Regions from separate parts of the Holdemania massiliensis genome, predicted to be linked through region 2. Evidence: a T-box and tRNA genes for the amino acid it is inferred to sense, from the RefSeq annotation. Region 2 holds a T-box; the other regions hold tRNA genes.

Region 1 (10,448 bases), 1.3 Mb from region 2:
TTTTTATCGGGGATTCAGCGCTTTGACCCTACTGTGCATTCTGAGCGGCTGTACTTCCCCTTCGGCTGCATTTCCTTCCGCAACGCCCATTTCCACACTCGACCCCGTAAAGACAACAAACCCAATAAACAATTCGGAGGAACAGGAGGAAATCATGACAAAAATTCAAATTACTATCAACGGTCAGTCTTTCCCGGCAACGCTTAACAACAGCGCGGCGGCTCAGGCCCTGCTGTATCAGCTGCCGGTGACCTTCATGATGGAAGACTTAAACGGCAATGAAAAATACATTGATCTTGATGAGAAGCTGGCAACAAATTCCGTCGCCTTTGGTTCGGTGTCGGCTGGCGATCTGATGTTGTTCGGCAACCGCTGTCTGGTGCTGTTTTACAAGAGTTTTACGACGGATTATTCCTACACCGCGCTGGGCTCAATCAGCGAGGTTTCCGGGTTGGCGGAAGCGGTGGGGTCAGGTCAGGCTGAGGTGACAATTGAACGGGCGGAGTGATCTTGCTTCTGTGCAAGTTACAAGCTATAAAGTAAGTGGAGAATAAGGAGGGGACATGATGAATTTTGATCAAACATTGGACCGCCGGAATACCTTTTCGATGAAGTGGGATGTGCGTGAGGGCGAGCTGCCGATGGGATTGGCGGATATGGATTTTGAAACAGCGCCGGAAATCAAAGCCGCGATCCTGCAGCGCGCGCAGCATGGTGCCTATGGCTATACGGTTGTTCCGGAGGCCTGGGCGCAGGCGTATCAAAGCTGGTGGCAGCGGCGCCATCACTGGCAGATACAGAAAGACTGGCTGTTATTCTGTACCGGGGTGGTACCGGCCATTTCCAGCGTGATCCGCAAGTTGAGCACACCGGCGGAAAAGGTTCTGGTGATGACGCCGGTCTACAATATCTTCTTTAACTCCATTGTGAACAATGGCCGGCAGGTGCTGGAAAGTCCGTTAATCTATGATAAAGATCAGTATGCGATTGATTTTAAGGATCTGGAAACAAAGCTGTCTGATCCGCAGACAACGCTGATGATCCTGTGCAATCCGCACAATCCGATCGGCAGGCTGTGGAGCCGTGAAGAACTTTTACGAATCGGCGAGCTGTGCGCAAAATATCAGGTTACCGTGATCGCCGATGAGATCCATTGTGATCTGACCGATCCGCATGCGGAGTATATTCCGTTTGCTTCGGTTTCCTCCGCTTGCGAAAACCTGTCAGTCACCTGTCTGGCGCCGACCAAGACATTCAATTTGGCTGGGCTGCAGACGGCGGCGATCGTGGTTCCCAATCCCAATCTGCGCCACAAGGTATGGCGGGCGGTCAATACCGATGAAATTGCCGAACCGAATGTCTTTGCAGTGGAAGCCGCGATTGCGGCGTTTGATCAGGGGGAAGCCTGGCTGGAGGCCCTGCGGCTGCAGATTTATGCAAACAAGCAGCATTTAATCGAAGTGCTGCACAAAGCCCTGCCGCAGCTTAAGGTTATCCCTTCTAAGGCCACGTATTTGGTATGGCTCGACTGCCATGCGGTCAGTGATGACAGCGCAGGGCTGGCGAAATTTCTCCGCCAGGAAACAGGGCTGATCCTCAACGAAGGTTCCGAATATGGAAAAGCTGGCAAGGCGTTTCTGCGCATGAACGTCGCCGTTTCCCCAGCTCGTCTGAACGAGGGCTTGCAGCGTCTGATCCGCGGTATCCAGATCTTTTGTGAAAACAAGCAGGCATGAAGCCGTGCATTAACTAAATTTGCAGGGAAGTGACTTTTACCCCAATGAACGGCCATGATCATTACAAGCAAGAATATTGCGCCAGACCGGTCTTTCGTTAATGACACGGCAAGGAATTCCGAGTCAGATTCTTCAAAGGAAAACTTTCTTTTACAGACACACAAAAATCCGGCCCCCCTGCGCAGGTCTTCCCAATCCCACTGAATGACAAACAAAAGAAAGAAGGAATATAACCATGGAAAAAGTATCAGCCGGTTTTGAAGCTTTAGGTGAATTCGCTCCGCAGTTCGCTCACTACAATGATGATGTTTTGTTTGGCGAAGTCTGGGCCCGCGAAGCCCAGTTATCCCCGCGCGATCGTTCGCTGATCACAGTAACAGCTCTTTTATCCGGTGGAATTCTGGATTCATCTCTGGAATTTCATTTGCGCAAAGCGAAGGAGAACGGAGTTACCCAAACCGAAATTGTTGAAGTGCTGACCCAGCTAGGCTTTTACAGCGGATGGCCAAAGGCCTGGGCGGCATTTCGGATGGCAAAGGAAATCTGGAAGGAAGAAACGGTTTCCGCTGTGTTTAACCCGATGTTCGGACTAGGCAAAACCAACGATGCGTATGCACCGTATTTCATCGGCCAGAGCTTTCTGAATCCGGTGGTATCTCAGGGAATCGCGATGGCCAATGTTACTTTTGAGCCGGACTGCCGGAATCACTGGCATATCCATCAGGCTGAGCAGGGCGGAGGTCAGATTCTGATCTGTACCGATGGGCACGGCTGGTATCAGCAATGGGGTGAGCCGGCCAGAGCTTTAAAGCCGGGCGATATCGTCGAGATTCCCGCCGGCGTCAAGCATTGGCATGGCGCTGCCAAGGACAGCTGGTTTGCCCATCTAGCCTTCGAAGCACCAGGCACAAAAACTTCAACCCAATGGTGCGAGCCGGTGGACGAGGCCCATTATAAAGCCTTGCCGGATTCACTTGAAAACAAAGTCTGATGATGAAACAGCTTCTTTAACCTGCAACGAAAGACTCGAAATTCAACAAGGAAGGACAAAAGCCCAGGTCAAACCCGGGCTTTTTACTATCTTAGAGTGAACAGACAGGAGTGAGAATGTGGAAAAAGTAAATGTTGCCGTACTGGGAGCGACCGGCGCGGTCGGCCGGACGATGATCCGGGTCCTGCAGGAACGCCATTTCCCAATGCGGTCGTTAAAGCTGCTGGCCAGTCCCCACAGTGCCGGCAAGGTGATTGATTTGGGATCAAAAAGCGGTGTGGTTGAAGAATTTTCTGCCGCCGCCTTAAAAGATGTGGATTTGGTGTTCGGGGCGGTAGACAATGATTTAGCAACGGAATATGCTCCGCTGATTCGCCGCAGCGGCGCGTTGTTTGTCGATAACAGCAGTGCGTTTCGGCTGGATCCGGATGTCCCGCTGGTCATCCCTGAAATCAACGCCCGGGATATCCGCTGGCATCATGGAATCGTTGCCAATCCCAACTGCGCGACAATTCTGGCGATGATGGCCCTTTCGCCGATCTTGAAGCTGACGCCGATCACGCGGATGATCGTCAGCACCTATCAGGCTGTCAGCGGGGCAGGAATGAAGGGGATGGATGAGCTGGAACGGCAGATCCGCGATCCATCCGCCGCCCCGGAGGTCTTTCCGTTTCCGATCGCTTTTAACGTGATTCCGCAGATTGGTGAGTTCGATGAGGCAGGCATCAGCAGTGAGGAGTGGAAAATGCAGAACGAAGGCCGGCGGATCCTGCATGAAGCTTCGCTGCAGGTTTGCTGCACATGTGTGCGGGTGCCGGTATACCGCTGTCATTCTGAATCGATTTACGTCGAAACGCGTGATGCGGTGAGCTTGCAGACTATTCGTCAGGCTGCTGAAGACTGTTCTGGGATTGTCCTGAACGAAGCTCCCTACCCGACCCCGAAAGAATGCACCGACAGCGATATCGTCATGATCGGACGGCTGCGCCGGGATGGAGCTTGTGAAAAAGGACTGCATCTGTGGTGCTGCTGCGATCAGCTGCGCAAAGGCGCGGCGACCAATGCCGTGCAGATCGGAGAATGGGCGTGGCAGAATGGGTTATTGAAGAAAGGGGTGTAGCGTTTGATTCTCGAAAAGTATCAGGGGTGCGGCAATGATTTCCTGATCGTTGACGGTAGCCGAACTCCAGTTATGGACTGCGCACAAGTGGCTGCTTTGTGTGACCGCCATCGTGGGTTTGGGGCGGACGGACTGATCATTGCTCACCGTGATCCGTTAAGCATGGAGCTGTGGAATCAGGATGGGTCGCGCGCCAACATGTGCGGCAATGGTCTGCGCTGTTTTGTGCATTATGCTTACCGCAAGGGCTGGATCGATGCCGATCACACCTGGGTGATTGGAACGGGCGATGGGCTCAGACAAGCCTGGATTTGTTCAACCGAACCGTTTATCTGTAAGGTGGAGGCAGGGAAACCGGACTTTGATGCGCATCGGATTACACAGCAGCCGCTGCTTCCGGGCCTGCTTCACGCGCCGTTTTTATCTCAGCAGCAGTCCTGCAGCTTCTGGCTGGGGGTACCGCACACTGTTATTTTTACAGCGGATCCTGATCGGATCAGTGATGATCAAGCTCGTTCCATCGGAACGCATCCCTTCTTTTCGGAAGGCACCAACGTGGATTTTGTGCGCTGGCGGGAAAATGGTGAACTGCAGGTCAGAACGTGGGAGCGCGGTGTAGGCTGGACATTGGCCTGCGGCACCGGCGCCTGTGCCAGCGCAGTAGCGGCAGCCATCTTCGGCCTTTGTCCGCTGCCTGCGCAGGTGCGCTGTCCGGGCGGATTACTGAGTGTAGAACAAGCCGAGGATCAAGCTTGTCTTCTGAGCGGACCGTCGCAGTTTATAGGAAGGGTGGAAGGGAGAGATTGTGGATGAAGACTGAGGAATTGATTCAAAAACTGCACGATCATTCACGCAGTACAGAAGTGTTGTTGATGTTTAACGAGATCCAGCCGACCCATTGGCAGAAAGCGGCGGTGTATGGCGATCAGTTTAAGCTGGTGATTGGGGAATGGGAAATTCTGCGTTCACAGCTTGAGGATCAGCGCCGGCAGTTACGGGATCTGCGGATCGTTTGTCCGCAGCGTCAAAGCGCCTGGCCGCAGCTGGCGATTCAGGATCTGCCCTGCCGGATTGAACCGGGAGCCTGGATCCGGGATGAAGTCGAGATCGGAAAAAATGCTGTGATCCTAAGCGGAGCGGTGATCAATGTCGGAGCGAGCATCGGTGCTGAAACTATGATTGATATGAATGCCGTCGTGGGAGCGCGGGCGGAAATCGGAGCTCATTGTCATATCGGGGCTGGCGCGGTCATTGCCGGGGTGTTGGAGCCGGCCAGTGCTCAGCAGGTGATCATTGAAGAAGGAGTATTGATCGGCGCGAATGCGGTTGTTCTGGAAGGAATACGGATCGGCCGGGGAGCGGTGGTGGCCGCCGGATCGGTCGTGACGCAGGATGTTCCCGCCGGATGGCTGGCTGCAGGCGTTCCGGCACGGTTAATCAAGCAGAAAGATGAACAGACGATGAAAAAAACAAAAATTGTGGAAAAGCTAAGGGATAGTTCTCGGTGAAAACGGAAAACCTGATATAATAGAATCCATCAGGAGGTTTTTTTCATGGACAATGCCCAGCGGTTTCTCAACGCGTTCGCAATGATCGAAAAGCAGCTGAAACAAATCAGCGGTGTTACGCGGTATTCACGGTTTTATCAGCTGTTAAACCAAGCGTCCCGAACCAGTAAATTGGTTCGTAAATATGAAATGGAGCTGCAGGAATATGCCGACCTGCGCAATGCGATTGTGCATCAGCGGTCCGATGAAGGTCATATTATCGCGATCCCAATTGACGAGGTCGTCGAGGAAATTGAGGAGTTGGCCCGCAAGATCTGCGAACCGCCGAAAATCAGCGCGCATTTTCTCAAACCGGTAAAGATCTGCGATCCTCAGACGGAAATTCGTGAAGCGGTAACGATTATGGAAACGATGGGTTCATCCAAGCTTCCGGTTTACGCTCAGGGCGGGTTTCATGCTTTATTAACGATGGAAATGATTGCCCGCTGGACACTGCATCAAAGCCGAACCGACAAACCGCTGACTGGCTGTGTCAACGACTGTCTGTATTTTAAGGATAAGAAGGAACGCGTGCTGTTTCTGCCCCGGACCGCTGATGTCACGGAAGCTCAGGATTTATTTGAGGAAAGTCTGCACCGCGGCGTCAGCATTTCTGCGATTCTGATTACCGAGTCCGGCAACGCTCATCAGAAGCCGATTGGAATCATTACCGTGGCTGATTTGCCGCTGTTGTATGAACTGGAGAAATAAGGCAAAAAATGGGGAATACGAATTTCCCTTTTTTGATGCAAAAACTGCGGCAAAAGCACAAAAAAACTTGACAGAAGCACACAGTTTTTATAAACTATATTTACGCCGACTTAGCTCATCCGGTAGAGCAACGCACTCGTAACGCGTAGGTGGTAGGTTCAAGTCCTATAGTCGGCACCATGAGAAATTAACATTCCGCAGAGAGATCCGCGGAATTTTTTATTTTGATTCCCAAGAAAGCACAGGATTAACATGTTAATTTCTGGAAAGAAAATCAATTGGCAGCAGAAGGAAAGGATTCCCAACTTGAATCAGAGAAGCAATCAGGAACCCGCTCTGCTGCGCATCCATCCAGCTCTCGAAAGAGAAAATTTGCTGAAAAATAAAGGATATAAAATACTGCCAATTTAGTTCGCATCCGGAGCATTTGCATTTGTAAAAGTCTTGACAATCGTGACCGAATCCGGCAGAATAAACAGGCATATTATGCAGAAAGAAAAGAGGGAAAGAATGAACACATGGAAAAAGTTGGGGGCAGTTCTTCTGGCTTCCGTCCTGCTGCTGAGCGGCTGTGCCAAGGCACCGGCACCGCAGTCAGGAACGGGCAGCTATAAGGCTGGCTCATATACTGCTGAAGCTCAGGGCATGAACGGTGCAGTCAAAGTAACGGTAACGGTGGATCAGGACAAAATCGTCAGCGTTACGGTCGATGAGCATAATGAAACGCCGGGCATCAGTGACGGCGCGATTGAAAAGCTGCCGCAGATGATCGTTGATCAGCAGTCTTTGGCACTGGATGCGGTGAGCGGGGCTACCTTTACCAGCAAGGCCATTCTGGAGGCTGCAGAAAAAGCGCTGACCGAAGCCGGCGGGGATCTGGAAGCGCTGAAAGCCTCCACTGAAAAGGAAATTGCAGAAGGCGAAACAGAAACAACAGATGTTGTTATTGTCGGTGCCGGCATCTCCGGCATTATGGCTTCTTATGAGCTGACGCTGAATCATCCGGAAATCAAATTCATCCTTGTTGAAAAGCTGCCGACAGTCGGCGGTTCATTGCCGGCAACCGGCGGTGCAATCTTCGGTACGGATTCTTCCATTCATCAGGCCGATGGCGTTAAGAGTACAATTGATCAGATTGTGAATTTCTTTGAACAGACGTCTGGTTCCAAGCCGGCAAATGAACAGCTGGTCCGCAATGTGTATGAAAGCTCTGCGGATACACTGAACGTGCTGGAAAACCTGAATGCACCTTACACGGGCAAGACCGAAAAGGTAGATCCATCTAACGATGAACTGTTCTCGCTGCGGATGGAAAACAAGGGCAAGGGCTTCTATGATTTCATCAAGGCGGAAGTCGAAGATAAAATGCCGTTTGACTTGCGTCTGGAAACCACGGTGACAGAACTGATTGTAGAAAATGGTGAAGTTCAAGGCGTCAAGGTTGAAGATCAAAACAAACGATATACGATCGAAGCCAGCCAGGTCATCCTGGCTACCGGGGGATTCGGCAGCAATCCGGAACTGATGCAGAAACTGGCTCCGAACTATGCGGATGGGGTCATCGCAACCAATGCCGGAGCGACAGGCGATGGTATCCTGCTGACCGAACAGTTTGGAACCCAAGTCTTCGGAGATGGAACAATGGGTTCAGTCGTAAATCCGGATCGTTCCGATCTGTTGGCTTCAACGTTCATGGTCAGCAAAGCCGGCGTGCGGTTTACCAACGAAAAAGCTCCGAAATATGTTATTCAGCGTGCGGTTGCGGATCTGCCGGAACATCAGGCCTTTGTGATTGCGGATAGTACATACGCGGATGCGGAAGGACTGCAGAAGGCGTTGGATTCCAACATGGCCGTAGCGTATGATACGTTGGATGATCTGGCAGCGGCCGCTGGGATGGATGCCGAGGCATTAAAAGCTGAGGTTGCGGCATACAACAAAGCAATTGATGATCAGGTCAGCCCTGGCTTTGGTCTGAAAGCGGATCAGGCAAACAAGATTGAAACGGCACCGTTTTATCTGGAAACTGCAGTGGTCAGAACATTCGGAACAATTCCTGGTATTGAGGTTAATGACAAAGCTCAGGTGCTTAGTGGCGAAGGGCAGCCGGTATCCGGATTGTTTGCTTCAGGCGAACTGATCGCATCAAATGCTTTTGATTCCCGTTATCCGGGAGTAGGCATCGGGATTTCTTTTGCGGCCAATTCCGGGCGTCTGGCTGCGGCTCAGGCTGCGTCTTTGATTCAGAAATAAACAATACGATTTAAACTTAAGGCAGTGCTGCGGCGCTGTCTTTTTAAATACGCTGAATGCGATGAGCTGGGTTAGAAAATAAAATTAGCTGTCAGGTCAAACAGAATGAAGGAAGACGCGGCTTTCGAGCTTGCTGCAGTCTTTGATCAAATCATTAAACTGGAAGCGGCAGGATAAATCTTACTTATGAATAGATTTGCAAAGCATTGGAAAAGGTTTGTAAAATTCCAGTGCTTTTTCTGTATACTGTTGAAAATATAAAACTTTCACAAAAAGGGATTGACATAACTTTAGGAATCAATAAAATAGTAGAGGGTAGACGATCGTCTATCAAGGAGGAAAGAAGAAATGAAAAAATTAGTTGCCATCGTTCTTGCGGCGATGCTGCTGATGACAGGGTGCTCGACCAAAGCACCGGAAGCCACCGGCGGAATGAAAGCAGGAACCTATAAAGCAACGGCAGCGGGATTTCATGGCGATATTACGCTGGAAGTCACGGTTGACGCAGAAAAGATTACTGACATTCAAATTCTTGAACAGACCGAAACAGAAGGAATCGGCGCAGCCGCTTTACCAGAGTTGGTTACCAAGGTTTTGGATAATCAGACCCTTGGAATTGATGGAATTTCCGGTGCGACAGTCACTTCCAATGGTTTCAAAACAGCGATGGAAGATGCTTTAACCCAGGCAGGTGCAGATATGGATAAAATGACAAAACCTGTAGAATCTTCTTCTGCAACCAAAGAGGAAGTTACATTGGATGCGGATATCGTCGTTGTCGGCGGCGGAGCTGCAGGTCTGACCGCAGCCCTGTCTTCACAGCAGAACGGCAACAGTGTAATTCTGTTGGAAAAGACAGGCGTTGTCGGCGGTGCCAGTGCCATGGCCGGAGCCGGAACAATGGCCACTGGGAGCCAGTGGCAGAAGGAAGACGGTTATGAAGATTCTCCGGAACAGCTGAAAGCAGATATGCTGAAAAACGGACACAATAACAATGACGAAGCGACATTGGATATTTACGTTAATACAACCGGTGCGGCATTTGACTGGCTGGTATCGGAAGACGGTGCTAATGTTCCTTATCAGAGAGATGGCAAGCCAACCCGCAGTTATTCCGGCGAAGGCCGCGGTGCAGGCGTGGTTTCCAGCTTATCGGAAAGCTTTACAACGGGCGGAGGGACATTGATGACCAATACCCCGGCGACTGAGCTGATTGTTGAAGACGGCGTTGTTAAGGGCGTAAAAGCCAGTGATGAAACAAAGAATTATACGATCAATGCAAAAGCTGTAATTCTGGCAACCGGCGGATTTGGTGCAAATGATACGATGGTTCCAGAAGAATACAAACAGTTTGTTTATGCCGGACATGCTGGAGCTACGGGCGATGGCCTGAAGATGGCGGAAGCGGTTAACGCAGATACGTTCAATATGGAATTTGTCAATACGCAGCCAAACTCCATGATTCTGCCAAGTGGTTTAGGTCAGTATTGCAACCCGGGTGTCGGCGGAGCTTATGCGGCTTCCGGAGCATTCTTGGTCAATCAGGATGGAGTGCGGTTCTCGAATGAAAAGGGGAACGCATGGGATCTGATGCAGGATATGAAAAAGAATACAGCGCAGTATCTGATCATGGATCAGGCTTCCTTTGATGCTTTCAATAAAGGCATGACAGGCTCGAAGATTTATTCTGAAGAGGATGTCGAGAAGTGGCTGGCCAATGACGGCGAAGGCAATCCATTTATGGTTAAAGCAGATACGTTAGAAGATCTCGCAAAGAAGATGAATCTGCCGGAAGGTGTTTTAACCGAAACGGCAGCGAAGTATAATGAAACAGCAGCCGCGGGCGGAACTGATGAATTCGGCCGTGAACTGACTGCACCGTTGAGTGCGGAAGGTCCTTATTATGCTCTGCAGCAGTACATCCGTTACTATGCTACCTTGGGCGGTCTGCGTATCAATGACAGCATGCAGGTTCTGAATGCTGAAAAGCAGCCGGTTGAAGGTTTATATGCAGCGGGTGAAGTCGTCGGCGGTCTGGAAGGCGACGTCTACATGGGCGCGACGCTGTTCGGCTGGGCAGTAACCAGCGG
Region 2 (10,448 bases):
GCATAAAAACGAATCTTATCGATATCAAAGATTTTTTCCTGAGTAAGTTCATCAATATCATTCATTTCCAGACGTTTTACCGGCTGACCCCCGATAAAATGCTGCTCGATGATCTCCGTGACATCTTCCGGTTTGACATGACAATAGAAAATTTTATCCGGATAAACCGCCACAATCGGGCCTTTCTGGCAAAGGCCGAAACAGCCGGTTTTAATCACACGGATCTGTTGATCCAGGCCGCGTGAGCAGAGCTGTTCATTCATCTGTTCCATGATCAGCTGCGATGATGACGAAGTACAGCCGGTTCCCGCGCAGACTAAGACATGCAGCCGTGGTTCTCCCGGAACTGCCTGAGCGCCGGGATTGCGCAGAGCGATTTCCTTCGCCGCCGCTTCCCGCAGCTGACGAAGTTCATTCCATGATTTCATGTGCTTCTCCTCTTCCTTCCCTAGTGAACGCCGGACTCGGTCTTAATGATCGCTTTGATCCGATCCTCCAGCGCGGTTGAGCTGGTCGCATTGCCATAGACCTGATCGTCCAGAATAGCCACCGGCGCTAAGCCGCAGGCACCTAAACAACGCGTTGCATCCAATGAAAACAAGCCGTCAGCACTGGTCTGATTCACTTTTGTTCCCGTCAGATCACAAATCCGCTGCAATAGATCCGCTGAGCCTTTGACATAACAGGCCGTACCCATGCAGACGTTAATCACATGCTTGCCCTTAGGTTCCGTTGTAAACTGCGTATAGAATGTAACAACACCATACACCTCGGCCGCTGATACGCCGGACGCCGCGGCAATCTTTTCCATTGCTTCAAACGGAATATAGCCCAGTTCTTTCTGGACATCGTGCAGCATCAGCTTGACCGGTCCCGGCCGTCCGCGATGACGATCGACAATCCGATCAATGACCTGCATCGACTGTTCGTTGAGTTTCCCCATCCTTTCACCTCCACGTGTTATTTGGGTTCTCTATTGAAAACATCACAGGGATGATTCAACCTTGTTTTTCAGCCAGCCCAGTATGCCGTCAGCGGCTGCGCTGAGCAGGATAATCCACAGCGTCCAGGCCATCAGCCCGGTCATATCCAGCGCCACCCGCGCCGCATACGACATCTGCCGGCCGATGCCAACCCGAACCTGAGTAAGCACTTCCGCCATCACACAAACCCGCAGGCCAAGCCCAAAGCCGGTCTGAATCGCTGCCGCCAGATGCGGCAGAGCCTGGGGAAGACGGACCTTCCAGAAAACAATCCACGGCGTTTCCGGATAGCAGCGCAGCACATCCTGCAGCTCGCTGTCCAGCAGATCCTGACTGAGCAGGATAGCGGTATAAAAGACCGGAAACAGCACGCAGAAGCTGGTTACCATCACGCTGCCTTCGCTGCCCAGCCAGATCAGAAAAACCATAATATACGATAAATTCGGAATCGTCTTGATAATCACTTCCAACGGTTCAATGAAGCTCCGCACGGTTTTGTTCAGGGCTGCAGCATAGCCGCACAGACCTGCGATCACCAGTGAAAGACCGAAGCCTTTCAGCATCCGTCCCAAACTGGTCAGTGTCTGACGATAGAAATCGGGCCGGGCAAGATCGCCGAGCATCCGGTTCAGTACGTCCCACGGCATCGGAATCAGAATATCGTTATTGATTTTCATCGCCAGCCCCTGCCAGAGCACAAGCAGCAGCACGATCATGATTCCCTGTTCTTTTTTTAACCCTCGTCGCTGATTTCTCATGAAATTATTATATCATCAGACCGAATGGAAACGCTATCTTTATTTCCGCTTTTTCGACCTTTATTTTGTTTTCCATTTCACAAAAAAGGCAGATTAATCCGCCTTTTTCGGTTCTATTCTGGATTATTTGTTCAAACGAAAAACAACATGATTGCTTGCGCCCAGCATCTGCGGCTTTTCGCACATTGCCATATGAAATTCCAGCCAGCTTTGAAACGGTTCTGGTTTCAGCGCATTGAGCTTCTCTGCCAACAGCTCAGCCATCCCATCCGCCGCAAATTCCTGCACCGGCGTCCAGCCCTCTGCATCCAGCCAGCGATGAACTTGTTCCAGTCTCAGAAACACAAACGGAATGTCCGCAACCTTAAAGGTACTGCGGTCATACCGGCCATTGTCCAGAAATTCTGAATTGTAAACCATGGCTTCGGTCACAAACACCATATCGTTATTGATGAAGGCAAAGAATGCCGCCCCGCCTGGTTTTAAAACCCGCAGCACCTGTCGGACACATTGAGTTCGCTGAGCTTCCGTTTCAAGATGATACAGCGGCCCCAAACACAGGACAAGATCAAATGCTTCCTCCGTCAATGAGCTGAGATCCAGGGCGTTGCCCTGAATCACCGTCAAATCCATTTCCGGCTGACGTTTGGTCTGAATGAGCGCGCAGTGCTTCTTCACCGGCTCCACGGCTGTGACTGAATATCCTTCAGCGGCATATTTCAGGCTGTATGCGCCGGTTCCAGCCCCCACGTCCAGAATCCGCATTCCCGGCTTCAGAAATTTTTCAATCTGCCGCGTCGTCGTTAAAAATTCGATGGTACGCGCCGGCGAAGCCGTCAGCCGATGTTCTTCATCGAAATAATCATAGATCAGTTCCAGATCCATTCGTTCCGCCCCCTATCTTCTTGCCTCTAACTTAAAGCTTCGGCTTAGGCATCCAGACGGCTCAGCAATTCGCAAAGCAAAGCGTAGGTTCGCTGGAATGAAGCCAGATTCAGCTTCTCCTGCGGTGTATGAGCACCGCTGGCTTCCGGCACCATTGTGACGATGTCGATATCGGGAATCATCTCGCAGAACACACCGCATTCCGTACCGCCATGGCCCGCTTCCAGTTTCAGTTCCTTCCCGGTTTTCTCTTTCACCAGCTCCGCCAGTTTCTGCCGCATCACACTTTCTTCCTTGTAATCCCACGCCGGATAGCCGTTGTCAAAGCTGCAGGTCCAGCCATATAAGCCCGAAAGAATCTCCAGTTCATCACTCATCTTCTCAATCCAGCTTTTCTGCGCGGAACGCAGCGAAAGCGTGATGACCAGGCTGGAACCACGGCGCTTGATCGAGGCCAGATTTTCCGAAGCCCAGGTTAAGCCGGGTATCGCCATGCTTTTTGCCCGCAGACCGTTGGGCAGAACGGTGATAAAATCAATAAATGCCTTGGAATCCTCAGCGGAATAGACGTTTTCAATCGTCGTGTCTTCACTTAGGGTCAGCGTAACCTCGGGATCACTGGCTTTCAGTTCAGCCTTCACGTCGGCTGATACTTTCTCAATCGCCTTGCGAACTTTGCGGGCATCTTGGCTTGCGAAGCGAATCCAACAATCCCGTGGAATGGCATTGTCTTTGTTGCCGCCGTCCCAGTCCGCAATCCAGACTTCCAGCTCGTTTTTGACTAATTCCCGCAAAGCGCGGATCGCAATCTTGTTGGCATTGCCCAGCTCCTTATCGATATTGCCGCCGGAATGGCCGCCTTTTAACCCGGAAACGGTCAGTTTCCAGCCGCTGCCGTCCCATTTTTCCTGCGGCCGCACGCGCGTCATTGTGCAGACCAAACCGCCCGCTGTCGAGACTGCCGTTTTATCCTCACCGCCGCAGTCCATATTGATCATGCGGTGTGCGGTGAAATACTCCTTTTTCAGCCCCTGAGCACCGTTCAGGCCGATTTCTTCCATGACGGTAAAGACGCATTCCAGCGGCGGATGCGGTTTTTGTTCATCCTCCAGCAGGGCCAGCATCATGGCCACGCCAACCCCGTCGTCCGCCCCCAGCGTTGTGCCGCGGGCCTTCAGCCAGCCGTCTTCGACATAGGTGTCTAACGGCTGGGTTTCAAAATCAAAATCGACGTCTGCTTCCTTTTCACAGACCATGTCCATATGCGCCTGCAGAATCACAGCGCCGTGCTTTTCCATACCGGCTGTTCCGTCTTTGTAGATCATCACATTGTTCATTTCATCCTGAATCCAGCGCAGGCCATGATCCTTCGCAAACTGCACCAGCCAGTCGCTGAGTTGTTTTTCGTTGCGGGAGCCATGCGGGATCTTGGTCAGTTCGTTAAAGTAATAAAATATCCGTTCGTTGCAATCCATTGTCATCGGTGTACCACCCTTTCCTTGTTCTTTATTATATCGCTCATTTTCACTTGCTTTCAACTAAAAATGAAAATTATTTCTTTTCATAACGAAATATTTACAAACAAAAAGGGAGAAGTTGTTTCTCCCTTGATTTCAGTCTAGTGAGCTAAGATGCTTTCGATATCGGTGACCTCAAACAAATTGAGGAAGGATGTCAGCTCCGGCTTGACTTCCTCAGCCGCTGCCAGCCGCAGATTCATCCGTGACCAAGTCTTGGCAATCACCGCGCCGCTTGGCACGCCTAATGTCTGCGCGCCAATCGTTTCAATGTCCTGCTCGACGATGGATGGATCTTGCTGAGCCTGGTTCATATAATCTTCGATGGATTGAAGCAGCGCTTCCACCGCCGCCTGGCGATCCTGCGGCAAATCCTGCCGGACAAACAGCGCAGCCTGCGGATAGCCCTGGGTGCCGGTGACGGCTTTCCATTGTTCCTGCAGATCCAGAATGATCTTCAGTTCCTGACCGTTTTCCTTAGCTTTAGCCATCGTTGCTGTTGCGGCTGGTTCCGCCATCAATGCCACATCAGCCTTTCCTGCAAGCACAGCGCCCTGCACTTCCGCTACGCTGGCATACCAGGTGATTTCCGGAGTGACCGGATGCTTTTCCAGCACGGTTTCCAGAACTTTACCCGGCACCGCGCCTTCGCCAAAGGCAGCAAACACGCCGTCCTTCTCCAGCGCCGACTCCTCAGCAGCGACCAGATACAGGTTGCCCCAGGTAATCACACTTTCCATGCGGTAAGTTGTTTTACCGTTGGCAGCCAGCTTAGCACCCAGGTTGCTTGGAGCGACGAGAATGTCATATTCCGGATTCGGATTAACAAAAGCCGCCTGCAGCACATCTGTCCCGTCGACAAAAGTCACGTCGTGACCATTCTTCACCGGAGCGATCAGGGCCAGCGCCGGAGCTCCGGTCGGGCCTAAAATTGACAGCGTGACCGATTCAGCCTGAGCCGTTGGCTCCGGAGTTGCCTCCGGCGTCGTTTCAGGTGCTTTCGGATTTGCCGCACAGCCTGCGGCCAGCAGCAGAACACTCAGCAAACAAAGCCATTTCTTCATACGCGGGCCTTCGTTTCAATTTCGTTAAGAATGCTTTCCAGCAGTTCTTCTTTGGTAATCGTTACGGAATCTTTTTTACCATAACGGCGAACCGTGGCCGTGCCGTTTTCCACCTCGCCGTCCCCAACGACAATCTGCATCGGGATCTTGTGCGTCTGCGCTTCGCGGACACGGTATCCGAGCTTTTCATTGCGGCCATCGACCTTCACGCGCACGCCCTTAGCCAATAGCATCGCTTCCAGCTGCTGCGCGTAAGCGAGATGACGTTCATGATGCACCGGAACAATCACGACCTGCTGCGGTGCCAGCCACATTGGGAACGCCCCGGCATAATGCTCGATCAGAATGCCGATGAAACGTTCGATGGATCCAAAGATTACGCGGTGAAGCATAATCGGCCGCTTTTTGGAACCATCGGCATCAATATAGGTCAGATCGAAGCGCTCCGGCAGATTCATATCCAGCTGAATCGTTCCGCACTGCCATACCCGGCCTAAGCTGTCGGTTAAATGGAAGTCTAACTTCGGGCCATAGAAGGCGCCGTCGCCCGGATTGATCTTGCAGCTCTTGCCGGCTGCATGACAGGCCGCTTCCAGCGCCGCCTCGGCCTTATCCCAGATTTCAATCGAGCCGATATATTTCTTTTCCGGACGGGTTGACAGTTCAATCGCATAGCTTAAGCCAAAGACTGAATACACACGGTCGATGAAATTAATCAGCCGGACAACTTCACTTTCAATCTGATCCTCGCGCATGAAAATATGCGCATCATCCTGGGTGAAGGTTCTGACCCGGAACAGCCCGTTGAGGGCTCCGCTGGCTTCATGGCGATGTACCTGACCCAGCTCGCCGACCCGCAAAGGCAGATCCTTATAGGAATGCAGACCGTTCTTATACACCAACATGCCGCCCGGACAGTTCATCGGCTTGATCGCAAACTCCCGATCATCGATCATCGTCGTATACATATTTTCCTGATAGTTTGCCCAATGACCGCTCAGCTCCCAGAGTTCTTTGGAAAGCATGATCGGCGTCTTGATGAATTGATAGCCTTCCTTGGTATGTTCTTCATACCAATAGTTTTCCAGAACATTGCGCAGAATCATGCCGTTAGGCAGAAAGAACGGGAATCCCGGTCCGTATTCGCTCATCATGAACAGATCCAGTTCTCGGCCCAGCTTCTTGTGGTCGCGCTTCTTCGCTTCTTCGAGGAAATTCAAATAATTCTGAACTTCTTCCTCACTGTCAAAGCAGATCCCGTAAACCCGCTGCAGCATCTTATTGTTGGCATCGCCCTTCCAATAAGCTCCGCTGACCTTCAGCAGCTTAAAATGCTTGAGTTCTTTGACACTTTCGACATGCGGACCGCGGCACAGATCGGTAAAATCACCCTGCGTATAACAGCTGATTACCGTATCGGCTTCATCCATGTGGCTGATCAGATCCATTTTATACGGATCCTCCTTGAACATTTCCAAGGCTTCTTCCTTGGAAATCTCATGGCGGACAATCCGCTTGCCGTCCTTGACAATCTTTTTCATTTCCTTTTCGATCTTAGGCAGATCTTCCTCATGCAGTACATCATCGCCTAAATCAATATCGTAATAAAAGCCATCGGTAATGACCGGTCCAACCCAGAATTTCGCGTGCGGATACAGATGTTTGACAGCCTGTGCCAACAAGTGCGCGCAGCTGTGATTAAGCACATGCAGATGTTCGTCTTCTTTGATGTTGATCATCTTTCTATTCCTCCTATTTTTTCAAGACCACAAAAAAACGCCCTTGATTAAGGACGTTATTCAACGCGGTACCACCTTACTTCCTGCTTCCTACCCAGAAACAGACACCTCAGCTCGATAACGATGAGAATCGTCGCTTTTTCAAAAGCGATACTCGCAGGCGGTAATCGTTTCCCTTTTCAGTTTCCTTTCACCTACCGGAAACCTCTCTGATCCAAGTTCTGAAACAATCTTGTCCTGGTCTTGATATGTAATTCATTTATACACCGGTTTATCATCCTTGTCAATGGAAATGAATTTTTTCTTCATGACTCCTGACAAATTTTTTCTGCTTATTCCAGCGGCAGCCATTCTGTTTCATTGATCAGCGAGAAATCTGCCTGAACATGCAGCTGAGCTAACGTCAGCGACAGTTTATCGTCAGGCTGCCAGACGGATTCACTGTCCAGCGTCAGACGTACCGGCTCCCCACTTTCATAGTTCACAGCCAAACAAACAGCGAGTTCATCCTGACTTTTGATCAGCGAGAGGATTGGCTCCTGGACTCCCCAGCTCTGTAACAGGTCCACCGCTTTCTCTGCCTCGAGCTTCACGCTGACCTCAGCACAGCGAAGACCGCGAATCGTTTCGTTCATCGACCATTGTCCGGCTTTCAACAAAGCCCACAGTGCGTCTTGATCCAGCGGTATTTTCTCTGGAGGCACGTCATCGACCCATTGCTTTTGCTTTTCCTCGTAGTGCTGCCATTGATCATTTCTTAACCGCCGCTGAATTTGAGTATGCAGCGGAATTTGAAGAAGACCGCTGCCGCCCTGCCACTTCAGATCCAGATTGAAGGAAGCAGGTTCTTTTTGCCACTGCAGCCTTCCCTGGCCTATTACCGTATACGGCAGCCACAGATAGAGGTTGCCGGCTTTGCCTTCGGCTTCGATTTCAATTTCTGCGGTCAATGAAGTCATCGTTGACAATGCCCGGCCTGCCTTGGCCATGATCCATAGCTGATCGAGCCAGCCGCATCCGCTCAGCAGCAGCGCACACATAAGCAGTACGGCTATCCTTCGTCCTGTCCGCTTCATCGTCCTCCCCGCCTTTCCGATTTCATTATACCATGCAAAAGAAAAGGCAGAGTCTTATTGACCCTGCGTTGACGACGGCACACGGTATTGGGAATAAATTTCTTTGAGATCTTCGATCATTTCCTTACTGTCGTAGATCAGCGCGGTATTCCCGTTGACGTAAGCGTAGTATTCGGTTTCCTGACCATTCGCATTGACTTTCATGCGGCCATTCTGGCTGGCATAGTTCAGCATTTTCTGGCTTTCTTCATTGGCCGGATCAAAGCGGTAAAGGTAATAGACCTGATCGTTATACTGAAAGGAAGTGCCTTCCAGGGCGTTGAAATCGGTGTTTTCGATCGGCGTTACCTGATTGAAGGTGTAGTTGTTGGTCTGGAAATAGTCCAAGAGATCCTGCACGCTGGCAATGGTTTCCGGTGTTTCCGTCGGCATCACTGAGCTTTCCGGCGAAGCGGAAGGCGATGGCGAAGGGGTTGCTGAATTGTTGTTGTTCCGGCTGCAGCCGCCCAGGATCAAGGCAAAACCCAGACACAGGACAGCGAACCGCAGAATTGTATTTTTCATTTTGATTCCTCCTGCCAGTATTCTCGGCGTTTTTTTTCCGATTTATACCTTGGCAGAACGGAAAAACTACTGAAACTGAATCGGTGAGGCCAGATTGTTGAGCAGTGCGACAAGACTGTAGCCGGCGATCGCACTGGTTCGGGAATAGATCGCAATCTCAGCCTTGATTTCTTCCCCTTCAACGCGAATCGTGTGCGTATCGCCGATAAAGCCCGGCGTGCTTTCAATTTTCACCCGGGTTTGTTCAGGGCCGTTGGTGGCCAGTGAGGTGGCCACCGCCACGTTGACCCGCCGCGGAAGCAAAGCGATCGCTTCCTTGGCATTGCCTTCAAAAGCGGTCAGCGTCGTCTTGCTGTCGGCCATTTCTTCACGATAGACCGGGGTTGAGCGCAAATATTGAGGACCGGTTTGCGAAGTGATCGAAGCTTCGATCGGACTCATCAGCGCTGCGGTTCGCATTATATCAAACCCGCCGATGGCTCCGGAAGCAATATAGACCTTGCGGCCATGCTGCCGGGCGGTCTTTTGCACCTGCTTGTAAAAATCGTCATCCGCAAAAGCGCCGATCGCCAAAGTGGCCAGATCTACGCCAGCCTCCAACAATCGAATCGCATATGCTTTGACCGCTTCCACGGAAGCCGCTTCGGCAACGATCTGCGGCTGCCAGGACAACAGCTGTTCCACCTCTGTCGTCCCTTCCACACCCACCTCTTCTGCCAGCTTTAAAACCGAGTCCGCTGTCCGGCTGAAAATTCCAACCAGCTCATAATCCGGCATTTTTCCGGCTTTCCAGGCCCGCGCTACAATCTGCCCTAGTTTACCAGCGCCTAAAATCGCAAATTTTGTCTTCATCTGTTTTCTCCTCTGCTTTGCTAAGAAAAGCTGAAGTCTGCGTCTTTTTTCTGACGCCCTGCTTCAGCTTTCCTCCAATTTTCTTCTGATTCTGCCTTGTTCTAATGGGAACGGTCTTCCCTCATCGCCTGCATCGCAGCCACAGATCCCCCATCATACAGAATATCGACACCGGTGAGATAAGAACATTCCTCGCTGACCATAAACGCCATCATCCGGGCAATCTCCTCCGGTTCACCCATGCGTCCCAAAGCGCCGCGTTCTGCGAAAGACGCTGCTTCCTGGCCTTCAATCTCACCCATCGGAGTTTTGAAGGTTCCCGGTGAGATTGAAACAACGCGAATGCCCTGTTTGCCATACATCACCGCCATGCGGGATGTATACCACAGCACAAAGTTCTTGGACAGCGTATACGCCGTGCCGGTCTGCTGCTCAGCCGGAATTTGATCCAGCATCTGACTGACAGCCAAGCGGAATGCTTCACGATCTGTTAGACTCAGCTTATAGATTGGCTTCGGCACTTTATCCGAAGGAAGCATATATGCCGACATGCTGGATACGTTCAGGATACAGCTGCCCTGCGGCATGATCCGCACAAATTCCTCATCCATGTTCATCGTTCCCATTGCGTTGATCTCGAAGATTTTCTGAGCATCTGTCATGTGCGGGGAAACCCCTGCCGCATGAATCAGGACTTTGACCTCGCCTTGCTGAGCGGCATATTCAGCCAGCTTTCGGACCGATTCACGCTGACTGGCATCCGCGGGATAAGCCTCAGCCTCAATACCGGAATCATGAAGCATCTTCACAGCGTTTTCCAGTTTGGAAACAGTTCTTCCCATCAAAATAATCTTATGTTTCTGACCTAAGATCTTGGCTGCTTCCAAACCCATGCCGCTGCCGCCGCCGCTGATAACACAAATACTTTTCATCATCAACTCTCCCTTCTTTGCTTTCTTTTATTATAAACTTTTTCTGCAGGAAAAGCGAACGGCACGCTTTTATTTTAT
Region 3 (10,448 bases), 910 kb from region 2:
CTTTTTTATAGGGCAGAGTGATCGCTTTCCGATTTCAGCATCCGCCCGCACAAGGCTTTTCACAGCGAATAGAATGGAATAGGACAGGATTGTCTGAAAGGGATGAAGAAAATGAAAAGCAATGGTTTTCGGCCTTTCCGTGAATCCGTACGTAATGAAGCGGATCAGCTGACAGCGGCCATGGAAGATTATTTGGAAATGTTATACAGGATGCAGCAAAAGAATCAAAGTCTTCGCGTCTGTGTCCTTGCTGATGCTTTGCAGGTTGGCCGCAGTTCAGTCAGTAAGATGCTGCGGAAACTGGCTGCAGAAGGTTTTTTAATTGTGGAAAACTATGGGGATGTGCAGTTGACAGAAAAGGGAAAGACACAAGGAAAAGCGCTGCTGGAGCGGCATCAGCGAGTGGCGCGTTTTCTGCAGCTGGCAGGGATTGAAGGAGACCGGCTGTTAGAGGAAACGGAGAAGCTGGAACATATGAGTTCACCGGAAACGCTGCGTTGTCTGGATTTACTTGTTGAGTATTTTGATCAGGATGCAGCGGCGGAGGCTCGTTTGGAACAGCTGCGCTCGGAAGTACAAAAAAAGGAGTAACGAATATCACAAGGATTATCAATTTGATATCATCAGACAGGGATTTCTCCGCTATAAAGAAAAACAAATTCCTTATCCGCTGCCTGGAATAAATAAGCAAGGGAAACGAAATTTGTTTTTATACGGAAGAATCAGACTCAAGGGGATTAGATTCTTAATCAGCGGTTGTTTTTTATCCCCAATTGGAATGTTCGATTTTCAGGTAACAGTATTCCAATTAACTTGTATTTTAATTTCAGTTTTTGGGTCACTCTTTTAAATCATAGCGGGAAACTTCATAGTTTAAGTTTCGCAGTCCTTCAATTAAATCTGATAAAATCTGGGTATTGGTATCCGATACGGAGTGCAGAAGATAAATTGCACCAGGATGTGCGTTGTCCAGATTTTTCTTTAAAGCTGAGGTCGGATCAGGCTGATCGGCAACATTGTAATCATAGTAAGCATACGACCACAGCACTGTTTGATATCCTAAGAGATTGCTGAGGGCCAGTGACTGTTCGTTGAATTCTCCCTTTGGCGGGCGGACCAATGTCATCTTGTACTGGAATTGATCTAATAATAAGGCATCTAACTGCATGATTTCATCATAAACCTTTTCAATGCTGATCGTTGGAAAAGAATGATGATGATAGCTGTGATTGCCGATGATATGTCCCTCATCAATCATTCGCCGAATCAAATCAGGATTTTCCAGAACATATTGGGATGTGACAAAGAAGACGGCACTGACGTTCTTTTCTTTCAGTGTGTCTAGAATTTTTGGCGTATTGCCATTTTCATAACCATTGTCAAAGGTTAAATAAACTTTGTGATCAGGACGTCCGACGAACACGGTATCATAAGCTTTATACCTTTCGTTGGCAAGCACTGCATCCTGAGGCTGGCCATTTTCATCTTTGTCTTTGCCAAGTCCCCATGCCTGCATCTTTGAATCTAATGTACTGAATTGTGAGAAGTCGATATCTGTTTGAGGAATATCGATTTCCGGAATATCGTCAGTGATGGAACCCACCTTTGCCGTGAGATCGTTGTCTTCCGGCCGATTCTGACATCCACTCAGCAGAAGCAGACTGATTAATAATACATAAGGTATTTTCTTCATTCATTCACCTTCATTTCTTGTATCGTTAGTATGGCTGAGGTTTAACAAACTTAGGCTTGTCTATTTTTGGTAGTCTTTTGTCAGAGTTGGACAGGGAACTATTGAATTAAAGGAGATCCTGAGTATAATAAAAATGAATTCTCAAAGTTTGGTTTTCATGCGTTTAAAGGAGATCCGAAGTGACTTCTATCAAACATCGTGAGGCTGAAAGAGATTCTCGTATTTCAGTACGTTGCATCCGAAATGGAGCGACAGGAGGAAAAAAAATATGAAATCGAAACAGAAGACAAAAAACATGGTGCTGCTGGCTTTATTCGGCTGCATCGAAATTGTGCTGATGCTGACGCCGCTGGGGTATATCCCGATCGGTCCAGTGCGTGCGACAACATTGCATATCCCTGTTATTCTGGCAGGGGTTTTGCTGGGGCCTGGAGCAGGGAGTGTAGTGGGATTGATCTTTGGGATCAGCAGTGTTATCGTGAATACCTTGACGCCTACTGTTACTTCTTTTGTTTTTTCACCCTTTTATTCAGTCGGTGAATTCCATGGAGGTCTGGCGAGTCTGGTCATTGCTTTAGGTCCTCGGGTCTTATTAGGCTGGCTGTCCGGCTTGATGTTTAACTTGCTGATGAAGGCAACGAAGAAAGTGAACGCCAGTTTGTTGTTTTCGACATTGATCAGCACCTTTTTGCATACGACGCTGGTGATGCTGGGGATCTATTTCTTCTTCGGTTCTGCCTATGCTGCAGTTAAAGGCGTAGCGATGTCCGGGTTGGCGGCTTTGTTATTGGGCGTTGTTATGACAAATGGTATAATGGAAATGGTGATCGGAGCGCTGATTGTTCTGGCCGTCGGACGAGCGCTGATGCCTCTGACTAAAGGGTATAGGAAAGCTTCTTCGGCAAATTAACGATTGGATTAAGAAAATGCTTCAGAGTCAGACATGATTCTTAAAATGGCCGACATTGTCGGCAGGGAGGATATTGTGAAAAAAACAGTTGTATTAGGTGTTACTGGTGGAATTGCTGCTTATAAAGCGGCACAGCTGACGAGTGACTTAAAAAAGAAAGATTTGGACGTCCATGTGATCATGACCCGAAATGCGACTGAATTTGTCAGCCCATTGACCTTTGAGTCACTGAGCGGTCATCGTGTCAGTGTGGATACCTTTGATCGGAATTTTGAATATCATGTTCAGCATGTATCGCTGGCAAAGCAGGCGGATGTTTTTGTGGTTGCCCCGGCGACTGCCAATGTGATCGCCAAGTTCGCTCATGGACTGGCTGACGATATGCTGACTACAACTTTTTTAGCCTGCAGCTGTCCTAAGATTATTTGTCCGGCCATGAATACCGGAATGCTCGAAAATCCGGCGACTCAGGAGAATCTGCGCCTGTTAAAAGCCAGAGGCATGCAAATTGTAGAGGCGGACAGCGGTTTGCTGGCATGCGGCGATGTAGGCAAAGGCCGCCTTGCTCCTTTAGCGGCGATTGAAGATGAAATTGAACAGGCTTTAATTACAGAAAAACCGTTATCCGGGTTGAAGGTGTTAGTGAGTGCAGGTCCTACTCAAGAAGCTTTGGATCCAGTTCGCTATTTAACCAATCATTCCAGTGGAAAAATGGGTTATGCTCTCGCAAAAGCAGCGCGAAACTGGGGGGCTGAGGTAACGTTAGTTCATGGGCCGACCACTTTACCGCCTGTGCGTAATGTTGCAGACATGCCGGTGACTTCCGCTCAATCCATGGCGGAGACCCTTTTAATGTATGCTGAAGACTCAGATTTAATTATTAAAGCAGCGGCAGTTGCTGATTATACACCGATTGAAATGGCCGCGCAGAAAATAAAAAAGTCAGAAGGGGAATTTCAGCTGACTCTAAAACGAACACAGGATATTCTAAAAACAATTGGAGAAAGAAAACGCGAGGATCAGGTAGTCTGTGGCTTTGCCATGGAAACAGAGCAGCTTTTGGAGCATGCGCGTGCAAAGTTGGAGTCGAAGCATGCGGATATGATTGTGGCTAATGATTTAAGGGAACAAGGGGCAGGATTTGGAATTGATACAAATCGGGTTACCGTACTTACAGCGCAAGGAGAGGAAGCATTGCCGATCATGCGCAAGGAACAACTGGCTTATGCACTGTTAGAGCGCTGTTTGACAATCCTAAAAGAAAAAAGGGAGAAATAAATTATGTTGATGACCTTGGATGTGGGGAACACGAATATCACGGTAGGCGTGTTCGATCACGATGATTTGAAAGCGACGTTTCGCTTAACGACCAAAACACCACGAACTTCGGATGAGTTGGGCATGGTTTTGTGGACAATGTTGTCGACACGTCTGATCGACAGTTCTTTGATTCATGACGTAGTGATTTCCAGCGTTGTTCCCAAGATTATGCATTCTCTGGAGAGTGCGGTTATCAAATATTTTCATTGTACGCCGCTGATTATCGGACCGGGCGTGAAAACGGGAATCTCTGTAAATTCTGAAAATCCAAAAGAGGTGGGAGCCGATCGAATTGTAAATGTAGCAGCGGCTTATCATCTGTATCATGAGGCGTGTCTTGTGATTGACTTTGGTACAGCGACAACCTATGATTACATATCCAGTAAAGGTGTGTTTGAATATACGGTGATTTCACCGGGGATTGAAATTGCGGCTCAGGCATTATGGTCAATGACGGCCAAGCTGCCGGAAATTGAGATTAATAAACCAGAACGTGTGCTGGCTAAAAATACGGTTACGGGGATGCAGTCAGGATTGGTCTATGGATACATCGGGCAGGTGGAATATCTTGTTCGAAAGATTAAAGCGGAGCTGAATCAGCCGCAGTTAAAGGTAATCGCAACTGGGGGATTGGGGCGAATTCTTGTCAAAGAAACGGATTGTATTGATGAATATGACCCGGATCTTGCATTCAAAGGAATGAAGATTATTTATGATAAGAATCAGAAAGGAAGCCGGGAATGAAACAGAAACTAATTCTTGCCAGCCAATCACCGCGGCGGCGTGAGCTTTTAGAGCGGTGTCATATTCCTTTTGACATTGAGATCGCGGACATTGATGAAACGTTAAATCGGAATTTACCATTGGAAGCTGCGATGGAGGAATTAGCTTGGCGAAAAGCTCAAACGGTGTTAGATCGACATCCGGAAGCGGTCGTGATCGGTGCGGATACCATTGTTGTTTTAGAGCAGCAAGTTTTAGGAAAACCAGGAAATTCAGAAGAAGCGAAAATGATGCTCGCTCAGTTATCCGGTAAAACGCATCAAGTAATGACAGGGGTTTGCTTGTTGTCATCAACTCAAAGAATCTCTTTCTGTGATATTAGCGATGTGGAGTTTTATTCTTTAGAGGCTGAGGAGATTGAAGCTTATGTAAAAACGGGTGAACCGCTGGATAAGGCAGGAGCGTATGGCATTCAGGGCGAAGGCTTCTTTTTGGCAAGAAGAATTAATGGTGATTTTTATTCAATTATGGGATTTCCCGTTGCTCGCATAGTTCGTGCATTGAAAAAATTTGGATTCTGAAAAAAGATAGTTGCATTTTTTATAAGTACCTGATATTATATTAAATGCCTGCCGATATAGTTCAATGGTAAAACGGAGCAATGGTAATGCTCAGTTCCCAGTTCAATTCTGGGTATCGGCACCAGATGCTTAAAAAGCCCTTAGTTAAGGGCTTTTTTGATGCATTCATTTTCAAATCGTACCCAAATCGTACCACTTTTTGATTTTTTGTGATATTTAGTCTATTTTTGTATTAAAATTATTAGGTGGTTACGATCATAGATCAGCAATTTGATTTTTAATATCTAATTTTCAATTTACGGTATTGATTGGTCAATCGAAAAATTGTTTTAAACCTTATTTTTAAGGTTCTTTTTTTTAGCTTTCTTGCTGAAAATTGAATTAATATTCTCTGGAGCCGTTTGAGCGATGCGACAAGTGTTCGGTGGTGGAGGATCAGTTCTATTTGCATTTCAATCCACGCACCGCGTGAGCGATGCGACCGGAATAAGTTTTGATGGAAAAAAGTACGGTACAATTTCAATCCACGCACCGCGTAAGCGATGCGACGTTTTGCATATTGTTTTAGGAACTCTTTGTCCGTTATTTCAATCCACGCACCGCGTAAGCGATGCGACAGCTAATAAGAAACTAAAAGAGATTTAAATGATTCTTAACTTGCTACTATCATAGCGAATAATTCTGTTACTTGCAACATTATCTTTCTTTTTCACATATTTCTGGTGCGAACCTCCCAGGGATTCTATGTTTACCTCAGGTTCGCACCCGTTATTCTTTAATTTAAAGATGAGTGAACACGATTCCAGCACTTAATTAAATCGTAACTGTCCTACACATTACTTATTCATTCATCAGTAATAAGCTTCATGTGATAAGCTGATCCAGAAAGCACCTTTACCATCCTTAGTTAAGCTTAATTTACCATCTAATTCTTCAATATATCCTTGTTTGATAAATGAATTGATTTCCTTTTGAACACTCTCGGCGTATCCTTCAGCAGCTGGCTGCTGATCAAGTAATAATTGTCCGCGTAATTGCCGAAGCTGTTTTTCTTCTGACGATAAAGCCTGTGGATTTTCAATTAATTGCTGACAATCATCAGCCCCTGAAATATAAGATGCTAAATCACGTGTATTTCGATATTGATAACCATCAAAACACGAATAAGCATCCAGACCAAAACCGACTACTTCGCCTTGGGTCCATAGCTGGCTTAAGAACTGATCATGACATTCTTTTTTGCAATAAAATCCAGGTGCGTAATTCACCCAACCCTGCTCTTTTAAATATTCATCTGTTGAATTTAACATTCTTTGCTGCAGCTTTTGATCGGCCTGTTGCTGCACACTTAAATAGGGCCGAAGCATCAAATGATCAGGTTCCAGTTCTAAACAAGAACGTAACGTGCGTTTTAATGAAACAAAGGTCTGACCTGGAATTCCTAAATCCAAGGTCAATGAAACATTATTGACGCGGAACTTATCTAAAAATAAGACTGAATTTTGAATGTCAGGTAAGGTGTATGGAACCTTTAATGTTAGTAATTCTTTTGGCTGCAGTGAGTGTATTTGCAGTTGAAAACGTGTCGGCTTTCCCTGACTCAATCCGCTTAATAAAGGTACACAAACTGTATTTGGCAATGTTTCAATACTAACTTCACAAAATTCTGTTAAATGATATTCCTGACGAATTTGATGCAATAGTTCTCCAACTTTATCAGCATTCATAATTGTCGGATAGCCTGTAAGCTTGACTGCTGTAAAGGCAACATCTTGAAAATCTTCAGCGGTACTGTGAAGTTCTCGGCTCAGTGCCTCTAAATAATTCATCTTAATCTGAGAATCACCTAAAATCTGAAAAGGATGCGCGTGATTTTCTTCCTGTAAACAAAATGGGAAATTGATCGCCATAATCATTGTTTTATTCGTTTTCATCAATAAAAAAACCTCTCTTTTTCTTTTCGTTCATTATATCACGAATTGATATTGAAAAAAGGATATCTATTTTTCCAATCAGTCGGAAAAAATGGCTAAGTAGACGAAATGATGTTTAAGCGTTTTTTTTGATCATAATTGTTCCGTCTTTTCAAATATGGTATGATACAAATAACGTAAAGATTTCACAAAGGATTAATAAGGGGGAGCTGTGATGATCAGAGTGGCGCTGGTAGAAGACTATCTGCCGCAGATTCAACGTATGGAAGAAATTCTCAATCAGATTCAGCAAGAAGAACAACTGAATTTACAGATTGCTGTTTTTACAGATGGTGAAAGTTTCTCTGCCTTACCAGCGCATTCCTTTGACTTGGCCTTGTTGGATATTCAAATGGATAAAATGGATGGTATGGAGGCAGCGGCTAAAATTCGCGAACAAGATGAAGATCTAATCATTATCTTTATTACGAATCTTGCGCAGTATGCAATACAAGGCTATGCTGTACAAGCAATGGATTTTATTCTGAAACCCGTTAATCCTATACTCTTCAAGGAAAAATTAATGAAAGCCGTGCGACGGATTGAAAAGAAACAAAAAGAGAAACGAATTCCGATGAAAACAGACCGTGGTCAGGTCTGGCTGGAAATGAATGAGATTCTTTATGTGGAGATCGTGGCGCGTCATTTGCAAATTCATACAGAGACACAAGTGCTGCGCTGCAATGAACCTCTTCAGAATATTCAAGCGATTTTGGATGAACGTTTTTTTCGTTGCCATGTCGCCTATTTAGTCAATATGGATTATGTACGTCAAATTCGTAAATCTACAGTATTTGTTGGTGAAGATGAGTTATTAATCAGCAAATATCGGCGTAAAGAGTTTATGGAAGCTTTGACAAAACATGTAGGCAGGTTACTTTAATATGACGCAATCAGAACTGTTAGATCTTGGTTTCCTGCTGCTGTTTACAGTTTGTGAAGTCTATGCCGTTCTTTATTATCTTTCATCGCTTCGTCCGCATTCTTGGCGTCGCTGGGGACTTCCTCTGCTTTTAGTCGCTGGTTATTACTTATGGAATCTCCTCAGTATGACTTCGCAGCAAACCCGTGATATTTACAGCATTCTTTATGTATTGGAAACTTTTCTAACATTGATGGTTTTTGTCAGATTGTATTGCGGCTGTCGATGGCGGGAATGTTTTTACTATGTTATCGTGCTGTTTTTGGCGACACGATTTATTCGACACTTAATTGGTCATCTAATGATCAGTGCTCAATCAACTAATTTTTTAGTAGAAGGTTCAGCCTGGGGATTACGCCTGATTTCCTGTTTTGGTCTGCTCGGAATCTATATTCTAATTTTGACACCTGTGAAAAAGATGGTTTTTCGATATGACTTGACTCAGCAAAATCCAGTTTATATGGGATTGATTGCTTTAAGTGTTGTCCCTGTAGTTTATATTGGGACTTTTGCAGAGACGTTAGGCAAAGAAAGCTGGGCACGCGGATTGGAAGCTATTTCTATTGAAGGAATTGCCAGTATCTGTGGCTTTCTAACTATCGTTGGTTATCAATGGATGATGGAAAGCCAGCACAAAGAGGAAGATCTGCAGCGCATGCAAACCATGCTGAAGCTGCAGTATCGCCAAGTGGAAAATCGCCAGCAGACTATGGAAATCGTGAATCAGAAATATCATGATATGAAAAATCATCTTCAAGTTCTGGAACAGCTGGAAGATCATGAAAAGCGCCGGCAATATTTAAATACACTGCAAAAACAAATGGAAGGCTTTGAGAACTTTGTCGACACCGGCAATGAAACTTTAAATGTAATCCTGACAGATAAACATGAATGCTGCATGAGGAATAAGATCCCACTCTTAACTATGATTCAGGGAGAGCTGTTAGATTTCTTAGCTCCTGCTGATTTAACAACAATTTTTGCCAATGCCTTGGATAATGCAATTGAACATGTTTGCCAGCTTTCCGAGGATATGCGGGAAATCAATGTGAAGGTCTGTCTTCATCAATCCTGGTGTGTTATTCGTTTTGATAATCCTTGTCAATGTGATTTAATGCTTTGGCATAAGGATCAGCTGCAAACGACAAAAGCGGATGCAGGTCATGGCTATGGCTTGAGGAGTATTCGTTATACTGTTGAAAAATATCAAGGCACAATATCGACAGAAGTGATCAATCATCATTTTATACTGACTTTGCTTTTCCCTCTTCCGAAAGCCTTGTTAAAAAATTGACTAAGCAGACAAGAAAAATGTCCAAGCAGACAGAAGCCATTTTTTTCTTTTTTCAGCAATGGTAGGATAAAAATACCAAGAATGAAGGGAGAAACTTATGATTAAAGGAATTTCAAGACGGGATTTTCTAAAATCTACAGCAGCAAGCGCGTTGGGTGTTGCCGCAATGGGATTGCTCAGTGCCTGTTCAACGAATGAGACGCAGCCGGAATCAACACCAGTGGTAACTGCGAATAGCGGTTCTGCCGCAGCGGATGGACGAGTTCCGGGCTATTGTGGCCCTGGTGATTGGCTGGGTGAGAAACCAGTGGTTGCTGATTCAGAAATCAAAGAAGAAAAGACGTTCGATGTCGTAATTTTAGGTGGAGGCCATTCGGGCTTAGGTGCAGCCTTAGGTGCTGTGGATGAAGGGGCAAGTGTGGCTGTCATTGAACAGCAGGCCTGGGGTGCATTTGTAGATTTAGAGAATACCGGGGCAAATATGGGCGGTTGGTTTGGTGAGGATATCGGACATGTCAATTCACAGTTTTTGATCAATCGTGGTTTTGGCCCATACAATACAGGTGAAATTACTTCTGAGTTCTGCCTGCGAGCCAATGGACGCTGTAATCCGGATATTATCCGCGGCTTCGTGCAGAATTCCGGTGCGATGTTTGATCGATATCAGGAAATTTATAATCTGTATGAAGAACAGCGGAAAGCGAATGACAGTCATGTCTTCATGAAGGGGACGATGGTTCGAATTCCAGGTGTAGAAGTCCCTGATGAAGGCGAATTTGATATGTCCAACATGTTTGAATATCCGTTATGTAATACTCAGGCTGCTTACAGCGGAGCGAAAGTTTCCTATCCAATTCGCTGCGGTGGTTATAAGACTTGGCCATGTAATGCACAATTCTATGGCTATCAAGGGAACAATATAGAATTTGTTCATAAATATATTGTACAGTATACCCAAGAACATGGGGCTGAATGGTTCTTTGAACATACAGGTGTTGTCTTAGTCCAGTCTGATGAAGGGACTGTTACAGG

The links. The T-box of region 2 lies ahead of thrS (threonine--tRNA ligase). A T-box ahead of a tRNA ligase gene usually reads a tRNA of that ligase, here a tRNA-Thr.
Region 1: it encodes a tRNA-Thr, which carries the amino acid that the T-box ahead of thrS (threonine--tRNA ligase) is inferred to sense. The anticodon was not compared.
Region 3: it encodes a tRNA-Thr, which carries the amino acid that the T-box ahead of thrS (threonine--tRNA ligase) is inferred to sense. The anticodon was not compared.

The regions. Positions count from the first base shown of each region.
Region 1 is NZ_JAKNTK010000001.1:3,462,099-3,472,546, reverse strand. Features, by position in the region: gene MCG46_RS16100 (cyclophilin-like fold protein) at 155-508, shown strand; gene MCG46_RS16095 (MalY/PatB family protein) at 567-1,736, shown strand; gene MCG46_RS16090 (carboxymuconolactone decarboxylase family protein) at 1,972-2,727, shown strand; gene MCG46_RS16085 (aspartate-semialdehyde dehydrogenase) at 2,846-3,847, shown strand; gene dapF (diaminopimelate epimerase) at 3,851-4,660, shown strand; gene dapD (2,3,4,5-tetrahydropyridine-2,6-dicarboxylate N-acetyltransferase) at 4,657-5,355, shown strand; gene MCG46_RS16070 (CBS domain-containing protein) at 5,401-6,105, shown strand; tRNA gene MCG46_RS16065 (tRNA-Thr) at 6,210-6,285, shown strand; gene MCG46_RS16060 (FAD-dependent oxidoreductase) at 6,616-8,358, shown strand; gene MCG46_RS16055 (FAD-dependent oxidoreductase) at 8,707-10,448, shown strand, end outside.
Region 2 is NZ_JAKNTK010000001.1:2,149,724-2,160,171, forward strand. Features, by position in the region: gene nuoF (NADH-quinone oxidoreductase subunit NuoF) at 1-428, opposite strand, end outside; gene MCG46_RS09855 (complex I 24 kDa subunit family protein) at 449-943, opposite strand; gene MCG46_RS09860 (ABC transporter permease) at 986-1,741, opposite strand; gene MCG46_RS09865 (class I SAM-dependent methyltransferase) at 1,865-2,626, opposite strand; gene pepD (beta-Ala-His dipeptidase) at 2,671-4,107, opposite strand; gene MCG46_RS09875 (phosphate/phosphite/phosphonate ABC transporter substrate-binding protein) at 4,245-5,207, opposite strand; gene thrS (threonine--tRNA ligase) at 5,204-6,946, opposite strand; T-box leader at 6,993-7,200, opposite strand; gene MCG46_RS09885 (hypothetical protein) at 7,279-8,022, opposite strand; gene MCG46_RS09890 (hypothetical protein) at 8,077-8,586, opposite strand; gene MCG46_RS09895 (aspartate dehydrogenase domain-containing protein) at 8,653-9,438, opposite strand; gene MCG46_RS09900 (SDR family NAD(P)-dependent oxidoreductase) at 9,540-10,373, opposite strand.
Region 3 is NZ_JAKNTK010000001.1:3,058,049-3,068,496, reverse strand. Features, by position in the region: gene MCG46_RS14240 (metal-dependent transcriptional regulator) at 103-591, shown strand; gene MCG46_RS14235 (delta-lactam-biosynthetic de-N-acetylase) at 839-1,693, opposite strand; gene MCG46_RS14230 (ECF transporter S component) at 1,962-2,603, shown strand; gene coaBC (bifunctional phosphopantothenoylcysteine decarboxylase/phosphopantothenate--cysteine ligase CoaBC) at 2,679-3,881, shown strand; gene MCG46_RS14220 (type III pantothenate kinase) at 3,885-4,667, shown strand; gene MCG46_RS14215 (Maf family protein) at 4,664-5,227, shown strand; tRNA gene MCG46_RS14210 (tRNA-Thr) at 5,278-5,351, shown strand; gene MCG46_RS14205 (hypothetical protein) at 6,079-7,161, opposite strand; gene MCG46_RS14200 (LytR/AlgR family response regulator transcription factor) at 7,376-8,083, shown strand; gene MCG46_RS14195 (GHKL domain-containing protein) at 8,085-9,416, shown strand; gene MCG46_RS14190 (FAD-binding protein) at 9,514-10,448, shown strand, end outside.